DNA from 2 places in the Micromonospora peucetia genome. Region 1 is predicted to be linked to the other one. Evidence: riboswitches for the same ligand, from Rfam matches in the RefSeq annotation. Region 1 holds a riboswitch; the other holds the start of a gene.

Region 1 (7,740 bases):
ACGCGGTGGCCCACCTCGCCGAGTCGGTACGCCTGCTCAAGCACGAGTTCGCCGTCGCCGAGGAGCCGGAGAAGGCTCGGGAGCGGGCGCTGCGCGCGGTCGGCGAGGCCGGCCGGGCGTACGCCGAGGGGGTCGGCTTCTCCGGCAGCGTGGTGATCGCACAGGTGCGGACCACCGCCAGCGACCTGATGGTGGCCTCCGGCATCAGCCAGGAGGAGGCGAACCGTGGCGTCCGGCAGTCCTTCGGCGACCAGGACCGAGCGCACGATCACGGCCCCCCGAAGCCACCCACCGCCCCGCCGCTTGGCTGACCACCCCGCCGCCCCACCACCCACCGCTCACAGCCCCGCCCCTCTCGCTCACAACCCTGCCCCCTCGCCCGCCGCCCCCGCCTCGCTCGCGCCCCGCGCACCCGCCCCCTCGCCCGCGATCTTGCACTTTCGGCCCCTAAGGCGCGGCTTTAGTCCGGTTTGCCGGGGCAGTAAGTGCAAGATCGACGGGGCGGGAGCGCGGGGCGGGAGCGCGGGGCGGGAGCGCGGGGCGGGAGGCGGGAGGCGCGGGAAGGGCAGGGGTGGGAGGCGCGGGGCGGGGGAAGGGGAGGGCGGGGAGGTCAGGGCAGGGTGGTCAGGGCGGTCAGGAGGCGGTCGACGTGGTCTGTCGTGCTGCCCAGGCCGATGCTGGCGCGCAGGGCGGTCGGTGGCAGGTCCCGCCGGCCGCTGCGGGCCGCCGCCTCGTCGAGCAGCCGCCGGGCCAGCGGATGGGCGCAGAAGAGGCCGTCGCGCACCCCGATGTCGTACGACGTGGCCAGTTCCGCCGCCACCTCCGCCGAGTCCCGGCCGGCCACCACGAACGACACGATGCCCACCCGGGACGCCGCCGGCCCGAACGTGCGCAGCTCCACCACGTGCGGCAGGGCCGCGATGCCGTCGCGCAGCCGGGCCAGCAGGGCCTGCTCGGTGTCGTGCAGGGCGGCCCGGTCGGCGTCGGCCAGGGCGGCGCAGACCGCGGCCAGGGCGACCGCGCCGAGCAGGTTCGGCGTGCCCGCCTCGTGCCGGGCCGGGCCGGTCGCCCACCGTACGTCGTGGGTGGCCGCCCCGACGTGGCTGGTGGCGCCGCCGCCGACCAGGTACGGCGGCGCCGCGTCCAGCCAGTCCGCCCGCCCGACGAGCACCCCCGTGCCGAACGGCGCGTACAGCTTGTGGCCGGAGACCGCGAGGTAGTCGACGTCGAGTGAGGCGACGTCCACCGGTGCGTGCGGGGCGAGTTGCGCGGCGTCCACCGCGATCCGGGCACCGTACCGCCGGGCCACCTGGGCCAGCTCGGCCACCGGCCAGCGCTCGCCGGTCACGTTGCTGGCGGCGGTCACCGCCACCAGCACGGGCGGGCCCTGGTCGACGCCGGGGCGCGCGGGATGTGTGACTGGGCCGCCCCTCCCGTCCGGCCTGCGCAGCTCGCTGAGCGCGGCGGCCAGCGCGCGGACCGCCTCGGCCGGCTCCCGGGGCACCGGCAGCCGGACCGAGCCGCGCGGCCAGGGCAGCAGGTTGGCGTGGTGCTCCCCGCCGAAGGTGACCACCGTGGTGCCGGCGGGCAGGGCCCGGGCCAGCAGGTTCAGCGCGTCGGTGGTGTTGCGGGTGAAGATCACGTGGTCTTCGGCGCGGGCGCCGAAGAAGTCACCGACCGTCTGCCGGGCGCGTTCGTAGGCGAGGGTGCAGCGCCGCGACAGGGCCCCGGCGCCGCGATGCACGCTGGCGTACCAGGGCAGCAGCTCGGCCACCGCGTCGGCCGCGGCTCGCGCGCAGGGCGCGGTGGCGGCGTAGTCCAGGTTTACCTGGCCGGGTACGCCGAGCACGCCGAGCGGCCCGGCGACGGTGGGCGGCTGCGGTGCGGGCGAAGGCGCGAGGGTGACGGTCATGGCCGACCTCCGGGTCCAGGGACCCCGGGTGGGCGCACACGGGCGGGGTCCGCGCTTGCCCGGCACGCGGATCGCGCCGGGCCCGGTCATCACCCGGGGCACCCCACCGCGAACTCGACGAGGGTTGCCGGCCAGCAAACCGGGGCTTGACGCTGGCGCTCGTGACCTGCCGGCAGCATAGCCGGGTGAATGCGGCCGAACCAGCCGGCCGGGGATGGCTACGCTGACCGCATGGCCGACACCCCGCCCGGCGCACCGCTGCCGCCGACCGCGCCCGCCGTTCCGCCGCCGGTCGGGGCCGGGCCCCGGATGCCGGTGCGCCGGCCGGGTTGGCCCCGGTACCTGGTGCTGGCCGGGACCGTCGTGTTCATCGCGGCCTGCGCGCTGTTCATGGTCTTCAGACTCGGTCAGAATCTCGGCGTCGAGGCGCTGCTGATCGGCCTGGTCGCCGCGATCCTCCCGGTTCCGGTGCTGGTGGGCTGTTTCCTCTGGCTCGACCGCTACGAACCGGAACCCCTGAAGTACCTGATCTTCTGCTTCGCCTGGGGCGCGTTCGTCTCCACCGCCGCATCGCTGGAGGTCAACGGCTTCTTCGCGGGGCTGTTCGAGGACTGGGGGCTGCCGGACGGGCTGACCGCGGTGCTGGTCGCGCCGTTCATCGAGGAGCTGACCAAGGCCATCGGGCCGATCCTGCTGCTGATCTTCCGCCGGCGGGAGTTCTCCGGCATCACCGACGCCCTGGTCTACTGCGGGCTCTCCGCGGTCGGCTTCGCCATGGTGGAGAACATCCTCTACCTGGGCGGTCACGGCTACGCCAGCGGCGCGCAGCAGTACGGGCCGGCGACCGGCACCCAGCAGGTCATCGCCATCTTCATCGTCCGGATCCTGCTCTTCGGCTTCGCCCACCCGCTGTTCACCTCGATGACCGGGGTGGGGCTGGGCATCGCCGCGCGCGCCGCCAACCGGTGGGTCCGGGTGCTCGCCCCGATCGCCGGCCTGCTGTTGGCGATGATGCTGCACGGCCTCTGGAACCTGCTGCCCACGCTCACCCAGGCCACCGGCGAAACGTTGATCATGTTGTACGGCTTCATCGGCGTGATGGTGCCGTTGTTCTTCGGCATGGTCGGGCTCGCCCTGTGGCTGCGGGCCTGGGAGGGGCGGATCACCGAGCGGACCCTGCCGGACTACGTCCGGGCCGGCTGGCTCACCCCGCCCGAGGTGGCGGCGCTGAGCAGCCTGGGGCGGCGGCACGCGGCCCGGGTGTGGGCCAAGCGGGTGGCCGGCGATGGCGGGCTGAGGGCGATGCGCGGCTACCAGTTCGCGGCGACCCGGCTGGCGCTGCTGCGCGACGGCGCGTTGCGCGGCCTGGACCGGAGCCCGGTTGACCGGGACCGGACAGCACGGGAGGAACGGGAGCTGCTGGAGGCGATCGGCGCGTACCGGTCGTTCTTCACGGGCCGGGACCCACAGGCGCCGGTGGGGATCTGGGACGGGCACCGCTACCACCTGCGGTTCCCGGACGGCACGCAGCGGTCGGTCGAGGCGCCGGACGAGCCCGTCGTGCCGATCCCGGTGGTGCTCGTCCCGCCGCCACCCCCGCCCGGCTACGGCCCACCCGGCTGGTACGGCCACGGCCACGGCCAGCGACCGGCCGCGCCGTGGCCCCCCGGCCACCCCTGACCCGTACGCCCAGCCACCCCTGACCCGAGACCGGGGCCGCCCCGTGAGGTCGGCCCCGGTCGTCAGGTCATCAGGCTGGTGAGGAAGTCACCGAGACCCTGCGCCATCGCCATCAGTCCCGCCCCGATCGCCTTGAACATCTCCGCCGCGCCCTCCGGCCGGAAGGCCATGAAGTAGATCAGGAACGCGACGCTCCCCCAGAGCAGAACCTTCTTCACGAGTACCGGCATCGCGTCCCTCCCCAGGGCCGGTGGTGCGGTTGGCTTCCCGGCGGGGAGCGACGCAAACGACACCGGCGCCCTCATCCGGGCGGGCGGGGGCGGGCGGGGTGGGATCAGAGGTAGAGGCCGGTGGAGTTGTTCTCCACCCGCTCGGCGGCCACGGCGTGCACGTCGCGCTCGCGCAGCAGCACGTAGCCGCGCCCGTGCAGCTCGACCTCGGAGCGGTCGTCGGGGTCGAAGAGGACCCGGTCGCCTGAGACGATGGCGCGCACGTTCGGCCCGACCCCCACGGCGGTGGCCCAGGCCAGGCGTTTGCCCACGGCGGCGGTCGCCGGGATCACGATGCCGGCGGTCGAGCGTCGCTCACCCTCGCTCCCCTCCACCCGCACCAGCACGCGGTCGTGCAACATGCGGATCGGCAGCCCGGAGTCGAGATTCTGGTCGGCGGTCACGCCGGAAACGCTACCGTGTCCCCGTCGGCCGGCCGTGGGCGGTTACGCGCCGGGGGCCGGGGGCAATGTGTGGCGGACCTGCCATACGGTGGCGTCGTCGGACGTATCCTGTCCGCCCACCTGCGTGGGCGGGCCGATTCTCTTGCCAGGAGGTGCGCTTGAGCCGCTTCGAGCGGATACGCGGACGGCTCCGTCGCGCGTACGAGTCGGGCCGGGAGTCGACGCGCGTCCGCCGTACGGCCCCGGCCGACGATCCCGCGACGGCCGGCGTGGCCTCGCCGACGTCCCCCGGGCCGGTGGCGGCACCGTCCGCGACCGTGGTCGGCGCGGCGCCGCCCGCGGCCATGCACAACTCCACCTCCAGCCGGGACGACGCGGACGTCCCGCACGGGCTGCGGATCGCCGCTGCCTGGTCCTGGCGGCTGATCGTGATCGGTGTCGTCGCCTGGGCGCTGCTGAAGGTCGTCGGCACCGTCAAGATCGTGGTCATTCCGCTGGCCGTCGCGCTGCTGCTCTCGGCGTTGCTGGCGCCGGCGGTCGGCTGGCTGTTGCGGGCCCGACTGCCCCGCTCCCTGGCGACGGCGGTGGTGCTGGTCGGCGGCCTGGCCGGGGTGATCGGCACGCTGACCCTGGTGGTGAACGAGTTCATCCAGGGCGTGCCGGAGCTGAGCAAGAAGTCCTCGGAGGGCGTCCGGCAGATCCAGGACTGGCTGAAGACCGGCCCGCTGCACCTCTCGGACGGCCAACTCGACAACTACATCGAGGAGGGCCAGAAGTGGATCAACAACAACACCGAGAAGTTCACCAGCGGTGCCCTCTCCACGGCCGCCACGCTGGCTGAGGTGTTGACCGGCACGCTGCTGGTGCTCTTCGCCACCTTCTTCTTCCTGCGCGACGGCAGCAAGATCTGGCGCTTCCTGGTCCGGCTGCTGCCGGTGGCGGCCCGCTGGAAGGTCGACGACGCCGGGCGGGCGTCCTGGGCGACGCTGGTCGCCTACGTCCGGGCGACCGTGCTGGTCGCCTTCATCGACGCGGTCGGCATCGGCGTCTTCCTGGTCATCTTCGACATCCCGTTCGCCTTCCCGCTCGCCGCGCTGGTCTTCCTCGGGGCGTTCATCCCGATCGTCGGCGCGACCCTGTCGGGCGTCGTCGCGGTCCTGGTCGCGCTGGTCGACAGCGGCCTGGTGACCGCGCTGATCATCCTCGGCGTGGTGATCGGGGTGCAGCAGGTGGAGGGACACCTCCTCCAGCCGCTGATCATGGGCCGGGCGGTGGCCATCCACCCGCTCGCGGTGATCATCGGAATCGCGGCCGGTGTGGTCCTCGCCGGGATCACCGGCGCGCTGGTCTCCGTGCCGCTGATCGCCGTGCTCAACACGGCCGTCCGCCGGCTCGCCGCCCGCACCGTTCCGGACACCCCGCCCGACGCCGTCGTCGTCGCCTCCCAGGCACCCTGACCCGTCCCACCGCGCGGCCACGGGCCCGCACAGCCGCACCGAGAGGGTGGCCCTCCCGAACCCGGGGGGTCACCCTCTCGACGTAGCTGGGAGCGCGGGGCCGTCGTCAGGGCTTGGCGAGGCGTTCGAGCGCGCCGCGGGCGACCTCCGGCCGGGTGGTGTACCAGAACGGCGGCAGCGACCGGCGCAGGAACGGCCCGTACCCCCGGGCGGTCTCCAACCGTGAGTCGAGCACCGCCACCACGCCCTTGTCGCCCGTCGACCTGATCAGCCGGCCCACCCCCTGGGCCAACCGGATCGCGGCGATCGGCACGCTGACCGCGGCGAAACCCGACCCGCCGCCGGCGTCCACCGCCGCTGCCCGCGCCGCCGCCAGCGGCTCGTCCGGCCGGGGGAAGGGCAGCCGGTCGATGACCACCAGCTGGCAGGCGTCGCCCGGCACGTCGACCCCCTGCCAGAGCGACATCACCCCGAACAGGCAGCTGGACTTCTCCTCCCGGAACCGGCGCACCAGCAGCGGCAACGACTCCTCGCCCTGGAGCAGGACCGGCAGGTCGGTCCGCGCGCGCAGCAGCTCCGCCGCCTGCTGCGCGGCCCGTCGGGAGGAGAAGAGGCCGAGCGTACGCCCGCCGAGCGCGGTCACCAGCGCGAGCAGCTCCTCGCCGGCCGCGTCGGGCAGCCCGGAGACGCTGGGTCGGGGCAGGTGCGCGGCGACGTACAGGATGCCCTGCCGCCCGTAGTCGAACGGCGAGCCGACGTCGAGGGAGCGCCACCCCGGCCCCGAGGTCGCCGGCACCCCCGGCGTGCCGGTCACCGGGCTGCTCCCGGTGGGTCCGCCGCCCTCCGCCGGGCCGCCGCGTCCGGCCGACTCGTCGGCGCCTCTCCGCCCGCTGCCGGGGCGCCCCGCGGCGGTCCGGGCGGCCAGCGCGGCGGCGGCCGGCGACGGTGGGTCGGCGGTGGGAGCCTCCAGGCCCAGCGCCCGGGCCACCGTGTCGAACCGGCCGCCCAGCGTCAGCGTGGCCGAGGTGGCGACCACCACGCGCTCGTCGTACAGATGGGTGGCGAGGGTGCCGGCGACCGAGAGGGGCGCGACCACCAGCGCCCGGCGACCGGTGTTGTCGTTCTTCTCCACCCACGCGACGTCGTGGTCGGCTTCCTCCAGCAGGCGCTGCGCGGTGGCGGAGAGCTCGTCGAGCACCGCCTTGGCCTGCTGCTTGCGCACCGGGTCCGGGTCGTCGGACTTGACGTCGCCGATCGCGTCGAGCGCCGCCCGGGTGGCCGCGTCGAGCAGCGTGCACGCGTCGCGCAGCGCGGACGGCAGCCCCGAGGTGATCCGCCCGGCGGGCGCCTCGGCCAGCCCGACCGCCAGGGCGTCGCCGGCCGCGGTGAGCGACTCGGCGGTCTCCGGCCGCAGCAGCGGGCGGGCCCGCTTCGCGGAGCGGTCGATCAGCTCCGGCACCAGCTCGGCCTGGGCGGCGGAGGAGACCCGGTCGGCCAGCTCGTGCGCCTCGTCGACGATGAGCAGCTTGTGCGGCGGCACGATGTGCCGGCCGGCGAGCATGTCCACCGCGAGCAGGCTGTGGTTGGTGACGACGATGTCGGCCTCCCGGGCGCGGGCCCGGGACGCCTCGGCGAAGCACTCCGCGCCGAACGGGCAGCGGGAGGCGCCGACGCACTCCCGGGCCGGCATGGACACCAGCCGCCAGGCCTGGTCGTCGACGCCGGGGTCCAGCTCGTCCCGGTCGCCGGTGTCGGTCTTCTCCGCCCAGTCGCGCAGCCGCTGGACCTGCTTGCCGAGCCGGCCCGCCTCACCGAGCCACCGCGTCCCGCCGCCGGGGCGCGCGGCCGGGGCGTCGAAGAGGGTGTCCTCCGGCTCGTCCTCGGTGGAGTTGTCCAGCCGGGCCAGGCAGAGGTAGTGGTGCCGCCCCTTCAGCACCGCGAAGGTGGGCCGCCGCCCGAGCACCGGCTCCACGGCGTCGGCGAGCCGGGGCAGGTCGTGGTCGACCAGTTGGGACTGC
Region 2 (7,740 bases), 2.7 Mb from region 1:
TCCGTGGGCGCGTCGATGACCGCCTTCAGCTCGGCGTTGATCCGCTCCCGGTCGCCCAGCAGGGTGTCCAGGTCGGCCTTGCCGATCACCGAGCGCAGGGCGGTCTGCGCCACTTGGAGCACGGCCGAGGGGTAGTCGTGGACGTTGACCAGCGCCTTCACCGGGTCGACGACCCGGTAGTAGACCACCGCGTCGACGGTGAGGGTGACGTTGTCCCGGGTGATCGCCCCCTGCGGGGGCACGCCGATCACGGTCGTCTGCATGCTGACCCGGACCATCCGGTCGGCGACCGGCACGATCAGCCGCAGGCCGGGTTCCCGGACCGGCGTCAGCACCCGGCCGAAGCGGAAGACGATGCCGCGCTGGTACTGCTGCACCAGCCGGATGCTCAGCGCGCCGACGAGCGCCAGGAACAGGATCACGATCACCACGCCGATCACGACGGCTTCCACGGGACCCCCGATCCGGACGGCTCTACCAGGCCGGCCCTTTCCCGGCCTGTCGCGAAGTAGTCCCGGAGCCGGCGATCATCTTGTTCTCGTCGCTCATCCCGCAGACCCGCCCCGGCCGAGGGTGCGGGCACCCGTCAGCGCGATCCCACAGGCCGCGGCGGCGCTCAGCGGGGCGATCAGGAAGCCGACAGTCACCTCCCCCGTGGCGTCCAGCAGCGCCCCGGCCGCTGCCGCGCCACCCGCGCTGCCGACCGAGAAGGCCGTCGCCGCCCAGGCGAACGCCTCGGCCACCGTGCCGGCGGGCGCAAGGTCGTCGAGCGCGACGAAGGCGATGGTCAGCAGTGCCGGGAGCGCGAGTCCGCTGACCGCCATCAGCACCAGCATCACAGCCGGGGCCGGAGTGAGTAGCAGGGGCAGGTAGCCGAGGGCGAAGACCCCGACCACGCGGGGCAGGGTGGCGTAGCGGCGCAGTCCGCCGAAGCGTACGAAGATCAGGCCACCGATCAGCGCCCCGGTGGCCTGCGCGGCGAGCAGCCAGCCCGCCCAGGACCGGGCCCCGGCCGACTCGGCGTAGCCGGTCGCGGCGACGGTCACGCTGCCCACCGCCGCGCCGACCAGCACCAGTGCCCCGAGAACCAGCCGGAGCCGGCCGGCCCGCAGCGGCCCGGCCCAGTGTCGTACCGCCGGCTCGCCCCGCCAACGCCGGACCGCGTCGGTCGTGGCGAACCAGACGGTGCCGGCGGCCTGGAAGAACGCGGCGGCGGCCAGACCGCCGGCCGGACCGACCAGGCCCACGGCGGCGAGCGTGACCACCGGACCGAGAATGAAGATGGTCTCCTGCACGGCGATGTCCAGGGTGTACGCGGTCTGCACCCGGTGCGCGGGGAGAAGGCCGCGCCAGAGCACCCGCAGGCACGACTCGAACGGCGGTGCGCCCGCTCCGGCCAGGGCGGCGGCGAAGACGGTCACCGGCAGGTTGACGTGCGCGGCGGTGAGCGCGAAGCCGATCGTCGACGCCGTCACGGCCAGCCACAGCACCGGCGGCTGCCGCCAGCGGTCCGCCATCCGGGCGAGCATCGGCTGACCCACCGCGGTGCCGGCGGTGAACGCGGCGACCAGCAGCCCGGCCACGGTCAGCGTCATCGTCTCCCGGGCGAACACCAGCAGGGCCAGGGGGGCCGCGCCGAGCGGGATCCGGCCGAGCAGGCTGGCCGCCAGGACCCGGGCGGTCTGTGGCGCCCGGAGCACCGCGAGGGCGGAGGTGTCGGTGGGGTCGGCGTCGGTGGGTCGCCCGCCGCCCGACGAACGGTCGGCGGGCGGTACGAGTTCGGTGTCATCGGGCACGGGCATGACTGGGCGCTCCCGGATCGTGGCGGAGGTGGACCGGAGGTCGACGGAGCACCGGGCCGGTCAGGGAGCGAAGTCGGAGCGTTCGTGGTCGTCGCCGTACAACGGAAGTTCCGGGGTGATCCAGCGGCCGTACGCGGCGGCGACGACGTGCAGCGCGATCACGGTGGAAAGTCTAGACCTGACGCTGGCGCCGAGCGTGGACGTGCTCCTGGAGGCGTACCGGCCCCCGCGGCACGTCGGCGGGGCGGTCGAGGAGTGACGCTGACCTGCACGGGGGTCCGCGTGAGCGTGGTCATAGCGGCTGGACGGCCCCCCGTGGCGGGGCTAGCCTCGTCAACAGGTCATGAGCGCCAGCGTCAAGCCCCGGCTCGCTGGCCGGCAACCCTCGTCCGCGCAGGGGTGCCCCGGGTGAAGACCAGGCACCGGAGCGGCTCCGGTGCAAGCGCGGCCTGGTTCCCAGGTCGACAGCGACCGAGGGAGAGCCATGTCCTTTCGCATCTGCGTTCCACCGGCGGTCCCCGCCGTGGCCCTGACGTCGCCGGCCCTGATCCGGCGTCGCCACATCGACATGATGCGGGTCTGCGCCACCTCCTGTCGCCCCGGCGACCCGCGCTAGGCGCGCCACTCCCCTCTTCCAGGCACCACTTTCCCAGCGGTACGCCCACCGGGCGTCCCGCCGGCGCCGCACGCCTGTGCCCGCCGCCGGAACACCTCATTCGGAGACACCTGTGCGAATCCTTTCTTCTGTGACCCGGGCCGCCGCCCTCGGCGTGGCCGCCGTCCTCGCCGCCACCGCCCTGACCGCGTGCGGCGACGACGCGGCCGGCACGGCCGACAACCCGTACAACCTGCTCCAGGCGGGCGTGCTGCGTACCGGCACGCTCACCGACGCCCCGCCGAACGTCTATCTCAAGGACGGCAAGTTCACCGGCTTCGACAACGACCTGCTCACCGCGGTCGCCGCGAAGGTCGGCCTGAAGGTGGAGTTCGTCGGCACCGACTTCTCCGCCCTGCTCTCCCAGGTCAACAACCGCAAGTTCGACGTCGGCAGCTCCTCGATCACCATCACCGAGGCGCGGAAGAAGACGGTCGACTTCGGCAACGGCTACGACTTCGGCCACTTCGGACTCGACGTGCCGGCCGGCTCGTCGATCACCGGCTTCGACCAGCTCACCGGCAAGCGGGTCGTGGTCGTGCAGGGCACCGTCCAGGACGACTACGCCACCGGCGAGGGGCTCGACCCGGTCCGGGTGCCCGACTACAACGGCGCGATCAACCAGCTCAAGGCCGGCACCGCCGACGCCTGGATCGCCCCCGCCGAGATCGGCGACAAGTCGGCCGCCGACAGCAGCGGCAAGATCACCGTGGCGGCCAAGCTGCTCAGCCCGGCGCCCACGGCGTACGCGTTCGCCAAGGGCAACGACAAGCTGCGCGAGGCGCTCGACAAGGGCCTCGACGAGGTGATCGCGGACGGCACGTGGAGCCGCCTGCAGGCCCAGTACTACCCGGGCCGCTCGATCCCGGCCGACTTCAAGCCGGGCAGCGGCACGGTCCCGGTGCCGGCGGCGTCGGCCACCTCCTGACACGTACGGACGACGAGCGAGCGGGGCGGTAGGAGAGACGATGGATCCGTTGAGCACCCTGTGGGAGACCTTCTTCGACTGGGACTCCATGCGCGAGGCGCTGCCCGAGATGCTGACGGTGGGGCTGCCCAACACGCTGATCCTGGCGATCTCCGCCGCCCTGCTCGGCTCGGTGCTGGGCATGGCACTGGCCGTCGCGGGCATCTCGCGTACCCGATGGTTGCGGTGGCCGGCGCGGGTCTACACCGACGTGTTCCGCGGCCTGCCGGCCGCGGCGACGATCCTGCTCATCGGCGTCGGGCTGGCACCGCTGGGCATGCAGGTGTGGGGGCCCAACCCGTATCCGCTGGGCATCCTGGCGCTGTCGCTGATCGCGGCGGCCTACATCGGCGAGATCTTCCGCTCCGGCATCCAGTCGGTGGAGGCCACCCAGCTGGAGGGGGCCCGGGCGCTGGGCCTGTCCTGGGGCGAGGCGATGCGCCTGGTGATCGTGCCGCAGGGCATCCGGCGGGTGCTGCCGGCCTGGGTGAACCAGCTGATCGCGCTGATCAAGGACTCCAGCCTGGTCTACTTCCTCGGCCTGCTGGCCAGCCAGCGGGAACTGTTCCGGATCGGGCAGGACTATGCGGCGAACACCGGCAACCAGTCGGCGCTACTGCTGGCCGGGCTCTGCTACCTGGTGCTGACTGTGCCGCTGACACACGTCGTCAACTGGATCGACCGGCGGCTGCGGCACGGCCGGCAGGCTGCCGCGCCCGACGACGCCGATGACGACCTCGACCTGGCACTGCCGGGCGCGGCGGGAGGAAACCAGCGATGAGCATCGACACGACGACCTCGGTGAGCCTCAGCGTCCGGGACGTGCACCTGGCCTTCGGGGCGCACCGGGTGCTGCGCGGGGTGGACCTGGATGTGGCGCGCGGGGCGACGGCCTGCGTGATCGGTCCGTCCGGGTCGGGCAAGTCCACCCTGCTGCGCACCATCAACCGGCTGATCGAGCCCGACCGCGGCGACGTGCTGCTCGACGGGCGCAGCGTGCTGGGCGACGACCCGGACGCCCTGCGGCAGCGGGTCGGCATGGTCTTCCAGCAGTTCAACCTCTTTCCGCACATGAGCGTGCTGCGCAACATCACCCTCGCGCTGCGCCGGATCCGCAAGCTCGGTGAGGACGAGGCGGTGGCCCTCGCCCGCGACCACCTGGAGCTGGTGGGCCTGGCGGCCAAGGCCGACGCCCGACCGGCGCACCTGTCCGGCGGGCAGCAGCAGCGGGTCGCGATCGCCCGCGCGCTGGCGTTGCGCCCGCAGGTGATGCTCTTCGACGAGGCGACCTCCGCGCTGGACCCGGAGCTGGTGAAGGGCGTGCTGGGGCTGATGGCCGAGTTGTCCGCCGGCGGCATGACGATGGTGGTGGTCACCCACGAGATGGGGTTCGCCCGCGAGGTCGCCGACACCGTCGCGTTCATGGATCGCGGCGTGGTGCTGGAGGCCGGCGAGCCGGCCGCGGTCTTCGAGCGGGCGGAGCACCCCCGGCTGCGCCGCTTCCTGTCCCAGGTGCTCTGAAAGCCCCTCCGCATCGGCGTGGGCCGGACTCTGGCGCGGCCCGGCGCCTTGGCAATATCCTCCACTGCACATGCGACTGTTGGCGCTCCTTTTCACCTCGGGGCTCCTCAGCCGCCTGCCCGGCCGCAGAGGAGATGCCATGCACGTCGAGAACTCCGCACTGGACCGCCGGACCCTGCTGCGGGCCGGCCTCGGCGCCGCCACGGTCGCGGTCGTCGGCAGCCAGCTCGCCCTTCCGGGCACCGCGCAGGCGGACCCCGGCACCGACCTGGACTGGATCTACAGCTGCGACGAGTGGGGCGCGCGCCCGCCGAAGGACCCGCTGGCGGTCAGCGCCATCCCCACCAACAAGATCATCGTGCACCACATGGCGTTCCCGAACGTCACCGACTACTCCGAGGCGCAGGGAATCAAGCTGGCCCGCGACTGCCAGAACCTGCACATGGACGGCAACGGCTGGTCCGACACCGGCCAGCACTTCACCATCAGCCGCGGCGGCTACGTCATGGAGGGCCGCCGGGGCAGCCTGGAGCGGCTGCGGGCCGGCGACCGGCAGATGATCTCGGCGCACTGCCCGGGCGAGAACGGCCGGGCCATCGGCATCGAGAACGAGGGCACGTACGTCACCGAGACCCCACCGGAGGCGCTGCTGGACTCGCTGGTCACGCTCTGCGCGACCATCTGCCGGCGGTACGGGCTGCACGCCCACGACATCTTCGGCCACTGGGACTTCCGCACCACGCTGTGCCCCGGCGCCTCCTTCTACGGGCAGTTCCCCACCCTGCGCCGCCGGGTCTTCGAGTCGCTCGGCACCGACCTCGCCGACGTGCCGGCCCGCCGCTGGCCGGACCTGTGGCGCTTCGTCGGCTCCCCCAGTGTCCGGGTGGTGCAGTACCTGCTGGCCCACCGTGGCTACACCGTGCCGATCAACAGCGTCTTCGACGCCGCCACCGTCGCGGCGGTGCAGGACTGGCAGTACCGCAACGGCATCCCGGTCGACGTCGACGCCACCCTCACCGCGCCCACCTGGGAGACCCTGGTGCCGGAACTGGGCAAGGACGCCACCGGCCTGCCGGTCACCGCCGTGCAGTTCCTGCTGAACTTCCAGGGCCGTTCCGAGGTCACCGTCACCGGCGAGTACGACCACCCGACGAAGATGGCCGTCAAGGACGTCCAGCGGCGGCACGGCCTGCCGGCCCACGGCAAGCTGGACGTCGACACCTGGTGTGCGATCGTCGGCGGCGTCGTACGCCGGTCGTTCCGCCACTGACCACCGCCGCCGGCCCGTGGGACGGACCATCTCCGACGGGCCGGCGAAACGCGGTCGTACCTGACTCGCACCAGCCCTCTGGTCTGCGACGATGGCGCTCTCACGACCGGAGGAGGGTGCTGTGGCGTCGCGACTCAACCCGTACTTCAGCTTCCCGGGCAGCGCGCGGGAGGCGATGGAGTTCTACCACCGCGTGTTCGGCGGTTCGCTGTCGATGGACACGTTCGGCTCGATGGGCACCGACGATCCCGCGCTGACCGACAAGATCATGCACGCGATGCTGGAGACCGACCGGGGCTTCACCCTGATGGGCTCGGACACCGCGCCCGGCATGGAGCACGATCCCGGCAACAACGTCTCCGTGAGTCTCAGCGGCGACGACGCCGACGACCTGCGCGGCTACTGGCAGAAGCTCACCGAGGGCGGCACCGTGACCGTGCCGCTGGAGAAGCAGATGTGGGGCGACGAGTTCGGCATGTGCGTCGACCGCTTCGGCATCGGCTGGATGGTGAACATCGCCCAGCAGCCGCAGGGCTGACAGGTGTAGCAGCGGCACGAGCGGGTAGGGACCGGTGTCCCGACGGGCCGGGGCTGGTGTGCCCCGGCCCGCAGCCGCCGGCCAGGGGGTGTGCCCGATGCTCTCGACACCTGCGCACTCCCGGCCCGGTCGCGCCCGCCCCGGCCCGAACCCGCCCCGGCCGCGATGACCCGGGTCCGGAACCTGCGCGTCCGCCCGGACCTGCTGTACGTGGCGAGTGGCTGGAGCACGCTGGTCACCGACGTCCGTGGCCGGATCACCGGCGTCGACCCGCAGGGCTTCTTCGCCCGCAACACCCGGGTGCTCAGCACCGAACGCGTCAGCGTGGACGGCCGCGAGCCCGTCCCGTTCAGCACGGCCAACGTGGCCGGGCACGCCCAACTCTCGTACGCCGCCCTCGGCGACGGCGAGACGCTGCCCTCGCGCGCGGCCTACCTGCTGGTGGAGCGCTTCGTCGGCGAGGGACTGCGCACCCGGCTGACCGTGGTCAGCTACGCGGAGGTGCCGCTGGACCTGCGGCTGCGGATCCAGCTCGCCGCCGACTTCGCCGACACCAGCGAGGCCGAGACCGGCCGCCGAGTGCAGTCCGGCCCGGTCGACGCGAGTTGGGACGACCGGGACCGGGAGCTCCGCCTGACCTACCGGTGTGACGGCCTCGACCGGGCGGTGGCGATCCCCGTCCGAACCGACCTGCCCGTCCGGTACGCCGACGACACCCTGACGGTCGACCTCGCCGTGCCGCCCCGGGGATCCTGCCGGGTGGAACTCCTCGTCGAACCCGTCTTCGACGGGCAGCGCCTTGTCGCGCCACCGCCGACCTTCGCCGAGCCGGACGACGCCGCCGCGCACGCCCGGGGCACCCTCGCCCGCGAACTCGCACAGCTGCACAGCAGCAACTTCGACGTCACCGCCGCCTGGCGGTGCGCGGTCGAAGACCTGTCCGTGCTGCCGCTGGGCGAACCGGACGGGCCGACGGCACCGATCGCC

What was found. A riboswitch is a leader RNA that binds a small molecule or an ion and turns the genes downstream of it on or off. The one in region 1 is predicted to bind S-adenosylmethionine.
Region 2: linked by a shared signal. The riboswitch ahead of GA0070608_RS24180 (ABC transporter substrate-binding protein) and the one ahead of GA0070608_RS12350 (aminotransferase class V-fold PLP-dependent enzyme) in region 1 are both predicted to bind S-adenosylmethionine.

The regions. Positions count from the first base shown of each region.
Region 1 is NZ_FMIC01000002.1:2,639,176-2,646,915, forward strand. Features, by position in the region: gene GA0070608_RS12340 (FUSC family protein) at 1-311, shown strand, start outside; gene GA0070608_RS12350 (aminotransferase class V-fold PLP-dependent enzyme) at 611-1,912, opposite strand; SAM riboswitch class IV at 1,959-2,079, opposite strand; gene GA0070608_RS12355 (PrsW family intramembrane metalloprotease) at 2,102-3,592, shown strand; gene GA0070608_RS32610 (hypothetical protein) at 3,655-3,822, opposite strand; gene GA0070608_RS12360 (GroES family chaperonin) at 3,927-4,265, opposite strand; gene GA0070608_RS12365 (AI-2E family transporter) at 4,424-5,722, shown strand; partial or broken gene GA0070608_RS34280 (ATP-dependent DNA helicase) at 5,829-6,518, opposite strand; partial or broken gene GA0070608_RS34285 (ATP-dependent DNA helicase) at 6,675-7,740, opposite strand, start outside.
Region 2 is NZ_FMIC01000002.1:5,360,427-5,368,166, reverse strand. Features, by position in the region: gene GA0070608_RS24190 (SPFH domain-containing protein) at 1-452, opposite strand, end outside; gene GA0070608_RS24185 (MFS transporter) at 546-1,802, opposite strand; SAM riboswitch class IV at 2,142-2,253, shown strand; gene GA0070608_RS24180 (ABC transporter substrate-binding protein) at 2,549-3,385, shown strand; gene GA0070608_RS24175 (amino acid ABC transporter permease) at 3,426-4,205, shown strand; gene GA0070608_RS24170 (amino acid ABC transporter ATP-binding protein) at 4,208-4,945, shown strand; gene GA0070608_RS24165 (peptidoglycan recognition protein family protein) at 5,085-6,215, shown strand; gene GA0070608_RS24160 (VOC family protein) at 6,337-6,753, shown strand; gene GA0070608_RS24155 (amylo-alpha-1,6-glucosidase) at 6,919-7,740, shown strand, end outside.